Fodinibius salicampi: one gene and its partner. The protein of the gene in region 2 interacts with the protein of the main gene of each other region in a pairwise test. Links are inferred from orthologs where the notes say so. Each region holds a gene or a part of one and is shown on either strand. Other genes may lie near its edges.

Region 1 (4,963 bases), on a different replicon or contig from region 2:
AAGTTGGTTCAGCGTATCGGGGGAGTTGTTATGATAGGTAATAGTGCTGCTTCCTTTAATCAGGGTATCCTCGGGAATGAGTTCCACATCCATATCGTATTCGGCACGTTGTTGCCAATAGTCTGTTCCCGGCTCACCAGACATTGTTCGGGTTCCTTCCTCCATGGCTTGAAAAAAAGCATGGGGTATTTCATTAGTAATGGGATTAGGAACCATTCGATCCCGTTCGGATGGCAATTGGGACTGCTTCTCCTGTTTTTGTTCATTGGTTTGATCGACTGCTGTTTGCTGACTGGCAGTACATCCGGCAAAAACGAAGGCCATAGCTACCACAGATATCGCCGTCGTTTTCATTTTGATTGAAATTGAATTAGCTAGGTATAGCATATGACGTATAATTTTTGGCTGTAAGGAAGGTTGCTATTTAATATCAAAATGTTTCTTTATTACTCCTTTGAGATCATCAAAATCAATGGGTTTGATTAGATAATCAAGGTACTTAGTGGCTTGCGCAGCCCGCCTTTTATGGTTTGGATCGTTGCTGCTTGTGATGTAAATGACAGAAATATCTTTTTCATCCTGGATCTTTTTTACGGCATCGATACCATCCATTTCACCTTCCAGTATGATATCCATTAAAATAAGGTCAGGGTTAAAGTTCTGAGCCGTTTCAACAGCTGTTTTCCCATAGACCATATTTCCTTCTGTTTCAAACCCTAACCGATTAAGATAGGTCTCATATAGGAAACTAAGGACTAAATCGTCTTCTACAACAAGTGCTTTCATTGGCTGATTTATACCCCTGCTCAAAAAGATTCTGACTGAAAATTGATTTTAAAATAGCAAAATAGAAGGGTAAGACCATATTTTTCTAATGCCATCACTATTTTTCTTTGCATGAAGTATACTTTTTAAGGAAATCTCTTCTTAATTTTCTGGGAAAGGAATCGTATTATAATAGTCTGTGCCAGTGCTAATTTTTAAGTGATATTGCATGAATTTTTCTCACCTACATTGCCATACTCAATTTAGTATGCTTGACGGTGCCGCCAGCATCAGTCAGCTTATCAAGAAGTCAAAAAATGAAGGTATGCCAGCCATTGCCATTACCGATCATGGCAATATGTTTGGGGTGCCGGAGTTTGTTAATGAGGCACAGAAGCAGGGAGTTAAGCCAATTATTGGCTGTGAGTTTTATGTAACTCCCTCTGGCATGGATGACAAAAAGGATACCACTCGCTACCACCAGGTGCTGCTGGCGAAAAATATGACGGGCTATAAAAATTTGTCTAAGCTCTGTTCGATGGGCTACACCGAGGGGATGTACTACAAACCGCGTATTGATAAGCCCACACTGGCTGAGCATGCAGAAGGACTTATTGCAACAACCTGTTGTATTGCCAGCGAAATAAATCAGACTATAATCAATAAGAGTGAAAAAGAGGCCAAGCGGATTTTTGAGTGGTATCTGAATGTGTTTGGGGATGATTATTACATTGAACTACAGCGGCACGGACTGGAGGATCAGAATCGCTGCAATGAAACGCTGGTTAAATGGGCTAAACAGTACAATGTGAAAATGATTGCTACTAATGACTCTCATTATGTAGAGGAAGAAGACTCCGAGGCCCATGATATCCTCTTAGCCCTGCAAACTAATGCGGACATCGATGATCCCAATCGATTTCGATTTACTGATGATAATAACAATCTGAACACGGAATTTTACTTGAAAACGCCGGAGGAGATGGAGGAACTCTTCAGTGATCTGCCTTCGGCAATCGATAATACCAATGAGATTATCGAAAAAGTAGATGATATTGATCTCAGCTCCGAATTGCTCCTGCCGCATTATAGTATCCCGGATGAGTATGATTCGATGTACGATTATCTTCGTCAGCTTACCTATGAGGGGGCTAAAAAACGTTATGGGGAGATTACCCACGATGTGAGTGAACGCATTGAGCAGGAGCTGACTATCATTAAGGAAATGGATTTTGTAGGCTATTTCCTGATTGTACAGGATTTTACTTCTGAGGCCCGCAAGCGGGATGTCTTTGTTGGTCCTGGACGTGGTTCTGCGGCTGGTTCTATCGTGGCGTACTGCCTGGGAATAATTAATATTGATCCCCTGCGGCACGATCTGCTGTTCGAGCGTTTCCTGAATCCTGAGCGAGTAAGTCCCCCGGATATAGATATTGATTTCGATGACAGCGGCCGCCAGGAAGTGATCGACTATGTAGTTGAAGAATACGGTCGCGATAACGTGGCACAAATTGTTACCTATGGAACAATGAAGGCGAAGACAGCCATCCGTGATGTGGGGCGTGTATTGGGAGTGCCGCTGGAGGAGGTGAACCGGATTACCAAGCTGTTCCCCGATCAGCCGGGTGTAAATACCTTTGATAAGGTTTTGGACAAGTCTAAGAATCCTGAGTCTGCGGATGATATTAAAGAGCTGTTTGATCATCCTGATCCACAGGTACAGAAAATGATGCGCTTTGCGCGTACGTTGGAAGGGTCTGCCCGGCAAACTGGTATCCACGCGGCAGGGGTCATTATTGCCCCGGGAGAAATAAGTGATTATGTTCCCGTCGCCCTTTCTAAAGACAAGGAATTAATTACCCAGTATGATGGTCCCCACGCTGAAGATTGCGGACTGTTGAAAATGGATTTCCTCGGTCTTAAAACGCTTTCTATCCTCAAAACAGCCATAGAGTATGTAGAAGAAAATCATGGAGTACACTACGAGTTGGATGAGATTCCTGAAGAGGATGAGAAGACGTTTGAGCTTTACCAGAAGGGAAATACGATCGGGACCTTCCAGTTTGAGTCGGATGGCATGCGGAAATATCTTAAGCAGTTAAAGCCTACCGAATTGGACGATCTGATTGCGATGAATGCCCTTTATCGTCCGGGCCCCATGCAGTTTATCCCCGAGTATATTGATCGAAAGCACGGTCGAAGTGAAGTGGAGTATCCACATCCAGACCTGAAAGAGCTGCTGAAACCGACTTACGGTATCATGATCTACCAGGAGCAGATTATGAAGGCCGCCCAGATTATTGCCAATTATTCACTGGGCGAAGCGGATTTGCTTCGCCGGGCTATGGGTAAGAAAAAGAAAAAAGTAATGGCCAAGCAGCGCAAGGTCTTTACTGAAAGAGCTGTTGATAATGGGGTATCCGAAGAGAAGGCCGAAGAACTCTTTGATATTATGGCCGAGTTTGCGAACTATGGTTTTAACAAATCACACTCGGCGGCGTATTCTGTTGTAGCTTATCAAACTGCGTTCTTTAAGGCCAATTATCCGCCGGAATATATGGCCGCGGTCTTAACGCACAATATGGGCGACATTGATAAGGTGTCCAAGTTTATTGAAGAGTGCTACCATATGGGCATTACGGTAGATCCTCCGAATATAAATACGGGAGCCGGAAAGTTTGTAGCGGTGGATGGACGAATTCAGTATGGAATGGAAGCTATCAAGGGGGTGGGTTCCAATGCCGTGGATGAGGTAGTGAAGGAGCGTAAAGAAAATGGAAAATACGAGTCGATTTATGATTTCGCCCGTCGCATTGATCCTCGCGTTTGTAACAAACGCACCCTTGAGGGGTTGATTCAGGCGGGAGCCTTTGATTCTTTGAATCCAAACCGTCGAAAGCTGTCCAATAATATGGAAACGATTATCAGCTACGGTTCAAGGGTGCAAGAGATGGAAAACTCTAATCAGTCGGATCTGTTTGGAGACGGCAGCGGAAGTGCCTCTGCTATTGATGAGCCAGAGCTGCAGGAAATTAAACCATGGTCGAATATTGAACGGCTCAATAAGGAACGGGAACTGATTGGCTTTTATCTGAGTGGACATCCACTGAGTAAATACAAAGAAGATATACGTATCTTCTGTTCCCATACCTTAAAGGCTGAGGAACTGGAACAGCTCAATGATCGTACTGAAGTTCGGTGTGCCGGTATTATTACGGAAGTTAAACGGGTAACCGATAAAAAAGGACGTCCCTTTGCCTTTTTGCAAATGGAGGATTTACACGGCACGGTAGAGGTCATTGCCTTTAATGATGTGTACGACCGAAATTTAGGCATGATACAGGTCGATACCTTAGTCGTCGTGGATGGTAGTATTGATACCCGCCGCGGGAAACCCCAAATTATAGCTAACAGTTTTGAACGAATCGAAAGTATGCGGGAAAAATATCAGGATCAGATAGAGCTGAAGCTGGATATTGATACTTCCCAGGTAGATGAGAGTGAGCTGCAGGAAATGGCTAATCTCTTCAAGAATAATCAAGGACAAACGAATGTACACTTTAATGTGTTAAGCAGGGAGGCAAAGCGACCTTTTGCCATGCATGTGCGTAAATACGTGGTGGATCCCAATGAAGAGTTAATCGGCGGATTGAAATCACTGCTGGGCGAGGATTCTGTTCAAATGAAACGGAGCGTGAATGGCAGAAGATAAATTTTTGTAATAGGTCGTATAATAAGAAGTGATATGATAGTTTTGTAAATTTATAAGATATTAACATCGAAATTAAATCGAAGGATTTAACTTTAACTAACGGACAAAATGTTATTATGAGTAAAGCACTAGAACTCACAGATGAAACGTTTGAAGAAGAAGTATTAAATGCTGATGCAGATACTCCTGTATTGGTGGATTTTTGGGCTGAATGGTGTGGCCCATGCCGGATGGTCGGGCCTGTTGTAGAGGAATTGGCTGAAGAGTTTGAAGGAAAAGCGAAGGTAGGTAAGGTAGATGTAGATTCTAACTCTGAAACATCCACCAAGTATGGCATTCGTAGTATACCCGCTCTGCTCATTTTTAAAGATGGAGAAGTAGTTGATCAGATTGTAGGAGCAGTACCTAAAGCCCAGCTTAAAAAACAGTTGGAAGCGCAGGTTACAAACTAAAAGAGTGCACTTTTTTAGTATTGGAGGCGGTGGA
Region 2 (3,743 bases):
ATACGGGCTTCAGCCAACATCTGATGAGAAAAATCAAGAGATACCACTTCACAATTTGGCTCTTCCTTCTTCAGCAACCGTCCATAGAGGGCCGTTGAGCAGCCAATATCCAGATATAGCTTGCCACGTTCCGGATTCAACCAGTCGGAAAGTAACTGCTGTTCCTTTTGAATTGGAAACTCATCTCCGGTCAATATTGAAAGAGAGCGCTTTCTCCAGATTTCCTCATACAGCGTGGCTGTTAATCTCCAGTGGTTAGAACTTTGGGCCCACGACATTTCTATCGTTTCCTCATCCAGTAAATCTGTGATATTATCCCGAATAGGATATTCATCTCCTTTATTAGAGCATACGGTTCCGTTGAAGGACTTCTGCAGCTGTGCTACTTCTGTGGGAATAGTAATAGCTGCCCGTTCATATTTGGGAGACCTGATTTCAAGAGCCATAAGCTAGGGGATTAATCGATCCTGAATATTGTTAGGAATGATATAGGTTAAATACATTTTATACCTAATACGTTTCCCAGTCGGAAAGTGTTACAGAGAGGCAAAGCTATTTTTGAAGAATAATCGAAATTTGAGCCCCCTTCTGGACACCCAGCATTTTTTGAGCATCCCCCTTATTGATTCCCACTTCCAGCATGCCGGCACTTCCTATGTACGCCACAGGTTCTCCTTCGGTTACAGCGCCAAAAGTGGTGTTAATTTCATTCAAAATAACATTACCAACATATATCTTAACGTCTTTACCAGCAAGAACTTCATCAATAAGGTCAGCCGAAATATTTGTAACCAGATTACCGAACTTATCAATATGGATGATGGTTCCCTCCAAACCGTCCTTATCGGCAATAGGCTGCATCCAACGATAGCTGATTAGTTCATCCAGCGGCTCCCCCAGCTCTTCCAGAGTCACACCCCGGCTTAAATGCGCGGCAGCCGGAGCAAAAACATCGCGCCCGTGAAAGGTATTAGACCGGCTTTCACGTAAATACTCTTTCTTATTGAGTTTAACTGCGCTATAGGATCGATCGGTTGTCAATAGCGAAAAAATACCGTTATCCGGGCCCACAAAATACTGATCCTCGATCTTCAAAGCTACAGCATTGCGATCGGTTCCCACCCCTGGATCAATAACGACGGTATGCACTGTGCCGGAGGGAAAAAGCATCGCCGAATTTTTAAGCACCCATGACCCAGCCATAATATCCTGGGATGGAATATCGTGGGAGACATCCACCAAGCGTGCTTCGGGAGCGATACCCAGCATTACAGCCTTCATCGCACTTACGTAATAATCCTGCAGACCGAAGTCTGTCGTAAGAGTAATTACATTACGCATAAGTGTTCAGCATCACCGGCATCACCAGCATGAGCATTTGCTCATTTTCCTCTTCTCCTGATGGTTTAACAATACCTGCCCTGTTTGGCGTAGAAAATTCGAAGTAGACTTCCTCGTCATCCACATTACCCAATACATCAGCCAGATACTTAGCGTTAAAACCAATTTCCATCTCTTCGTTATCGTATTCGCATCCAATTGTTTCTTTGGCTTCACTGCTCATATCAATATCTTCGGCCCGAATGGTCAGCTTATCCGGATGCATTTGAAGACGGATTTGCCGGGTAGTTGAGCTTGAAAATATAGCCACTCTTTTTACCGTAGCTAACATCTGTTCCTTATCAATAATGAGTGTTTTATCATTTTCCCGGGGAATTACAGAATCATAATTAGGATACTGTTCATTAATCAGTCGCGTAATAACAATGGTATTCCCACTCTTAAACCGGGCGTGATCCTCTGTAATGGTAAGTACACACTCATCTGCATGAAGTGCCTTCTGCACCAGGTTTAACGCTTTTTCGGGCACGATAAAGTTCATTTCCTCATCGCTGGTTAAATCCTTCTTGATATAGCGAACCAACCGGTGACCGTCTGTAGCTACAAACTTGCTTTCTTCGGGACCAATATCAAAATACACCCCCATCATTGCAGGACGCAGATCATCATTGGATACTGCGAAGAGCGTCTTATCAATAGCTTTGATCATATCCTTTTTTGTGGTCTCTAACTGATGGCCCTCATCCAGATTGGGGACTTCGGGAAATTCATCAGGATCTTCTCCTACCAGCTTATAGGTCCCTTTATCCGTTCTAAATTTGACATTAAATTTTTCATCCACTTCAAAGGAAACAGGGATATCGGGTAGTTGGCGGAGTGTTTCCGTAAGACGTCGTGCCGGTATGGCTACTGCACCATCTTCATCAATATCCGCATCCATATATTCAATAATAGATATTTCAAGATCGGTGGCAGTCAGCCGTAAACTTCCATCCTCACTTTTAAACAAAATAGTTTCCAGGATAGGCAGGGTAGCCTTATTTGGTACAGCACCCGAAACAGCCGACAGAGCTTTAACTAGTTCACTACTTGATACATTAAATCTCATAAGAAATTTTTTTTGCTGAGTATTTATCAGGCTTAAAAAAAGCCCGCATAATAAGTACCATATACTAATAAATCCTCACTCTCTTAGCAACCACATTAACCGTTCTTTATACGGAAATTTTCATGGCGATTTTACAGATTCTTCATTTTCTGATTTTAGCACGAAAAACCTTCTTTTTCTTTTATCAGCAACTAATACTTACTCAGTGAGATAGCAACGTCCCAAGAAATATCATTCTCCACCAGAGTACATATTTTCTTATGTTTAAAGGCTTGAAAAATCTTAACCATAATTGATTTATTTGTGCGTATTCTGCTCTTAGGTCCCACTGCAGTTGGTAAAACAGCACTTTCCGTTAGTCTGGCAAAAAAACTTAGTGCGGAAATCATATCCGTTGATTCCCGTCAATGTTATAAATACTTGAATATAGGAACAGCCACCCCCACGAAACAAGAACGTGGAGGCATTCCACACTATAACCTCTCGATTATCGACCCCGCTGTTAAAGATAGTGCTGCAAATTATGCCGAACGAGCCGAACAGTGGCGACAAGAAATTGAGGAGCGGGGTAAAAATATTCTTTATGTAGGAGGGAGTACCCTACATGTGCAGTGCACCATTCAGCCGCTGGATGATGTGCCCGAAGCAAACGAAGAGAACATTAATAAACTTGAAGCACAAATCGAATCCGATGGAATTGAACCGCTTTATCAAAAGCTTCAATCCATTGATCCGGATTACGCACAAAAAATGGACGGTATGAATACCCAGCGTATTGTTCGTGCACTTGATGTATGGATGCAAACAGGGCGCCCGTTTAGTTCTTATCATTCCGACAATAATAGCATAAGCGTACCGGATGACATGCTGGTATTCGGCCTCAAAAGAGACCGACAAAAGTTATACGATCGCATTAACCTTCGCGTTGACAAAATGTTTGAGCAAGGCTTTCTGAATGAAGTTAGAGAAATACTGCAGCGCGGATATAGTCTTGAAGATCCTGGTCTGAATACGGTAGGTTACAAGCAAGCCATACAATTTATTAATGGAAATATGAGTCGTGAAAAGATGATCAAGGATATAAAAACCAAAACACGCAGGTATGCCAAACGGCAGCTTTCCTGGTTCCGCCGATGGGAGTTCATACGCTGGATTAATTTGGATAATACCCCCGATACAGAGGCTCATAATTTTATCGCACAACAGGTAGCAGCTAAGCTAAATAAAGATTAACTTTACCCTCACATTAAATCGCACTGATATTTATACCAATGTATAAGGCTACTGTCAACGT

What was found. The genes of interacting proteins can lie anywhere in the genome.
Region 1: the proteins of dnaN (region 2) and dnaE interact in binary tests that used the Escherichia coli proteins (3 or more experiments, as listed by UniProt). The link is inferred for Fodinibius salicampi from one-to-one orthologs.

Annotation. Positions count from the first base shown.
Region 1 is NZ_BAABRS010000004.1:181,540-186,502, forward strand. What follows is about bases 615-4,677. They hold dnaE (DNA polymerase III subunit alpha), read left to right. Parts: upstream 615-994; coding sequence 995-4,477; downstream 4,478-4,677. Other genes in these bases: ABEB05_RS14360 (response regulator), read right to left, coding at 615-786; trxA (thioredoxin), read left to right, coding at 4,594-4,677. In the rest of the region: ABEB05_RS14355 (M1 family metallopeptidase), read right to left, coding at 1-354; more of ABEB05_RS14360, read right to left, coding at 421-614; more of trxA, read left to right, coding at 4,678-4,929. UniProt on the Escherichia coli protein: DNA polymerase III is a complex, multichain enzyme responsible for most of the replicative synthesis in bacteria. This DNA polymerase also exhibits 3' to 5' exonuclease activity. The alpha chain is the DNA polymerase catalytic subunit.
Region 2 is NZ_BAABRS010000003.1:315,902-319,644, forward strand. The notes cover bases 392-3,234. They hold dnaN (DNA polymerase III subunit beta), read right to left. Parts: upstream 2,450-3,234; coding sequence 1,334-2,449; downstream 392-1,333. Other genes in these bases: ABEB05_RS12520 (class I SAM-dependent methyltransferase), read right to left, coding at 392-446; ABEB05_RS12525 (SAM hydrolase/SAM-dependent halogenase family protein), read right to left, coding at 553-1,341; miaA (tRNA (adenosine(37)-N6)-dimethylallyltransferase MiaA), read left to right, coding at 2,753-3,234. Also shown: more of ABEB05_RS12520, read right to left, coding at 1-391; more of miaA, read left to right, coding at 3,235-3,682; phosphoribosylformylglycinamidine synthase subunit PurS, read left to right, coding at 3,721-3,743. UniProt on the Escherichia coli protein: Confers DNA tethering and processivity to DNA polymerases and other proteins. Acts as a clamp, forming a ring around DNA (a reaction catalyzed by the clamp-loading complex) which diffuses in an ATP-independent manner freely and bidirectionally along dsDNA.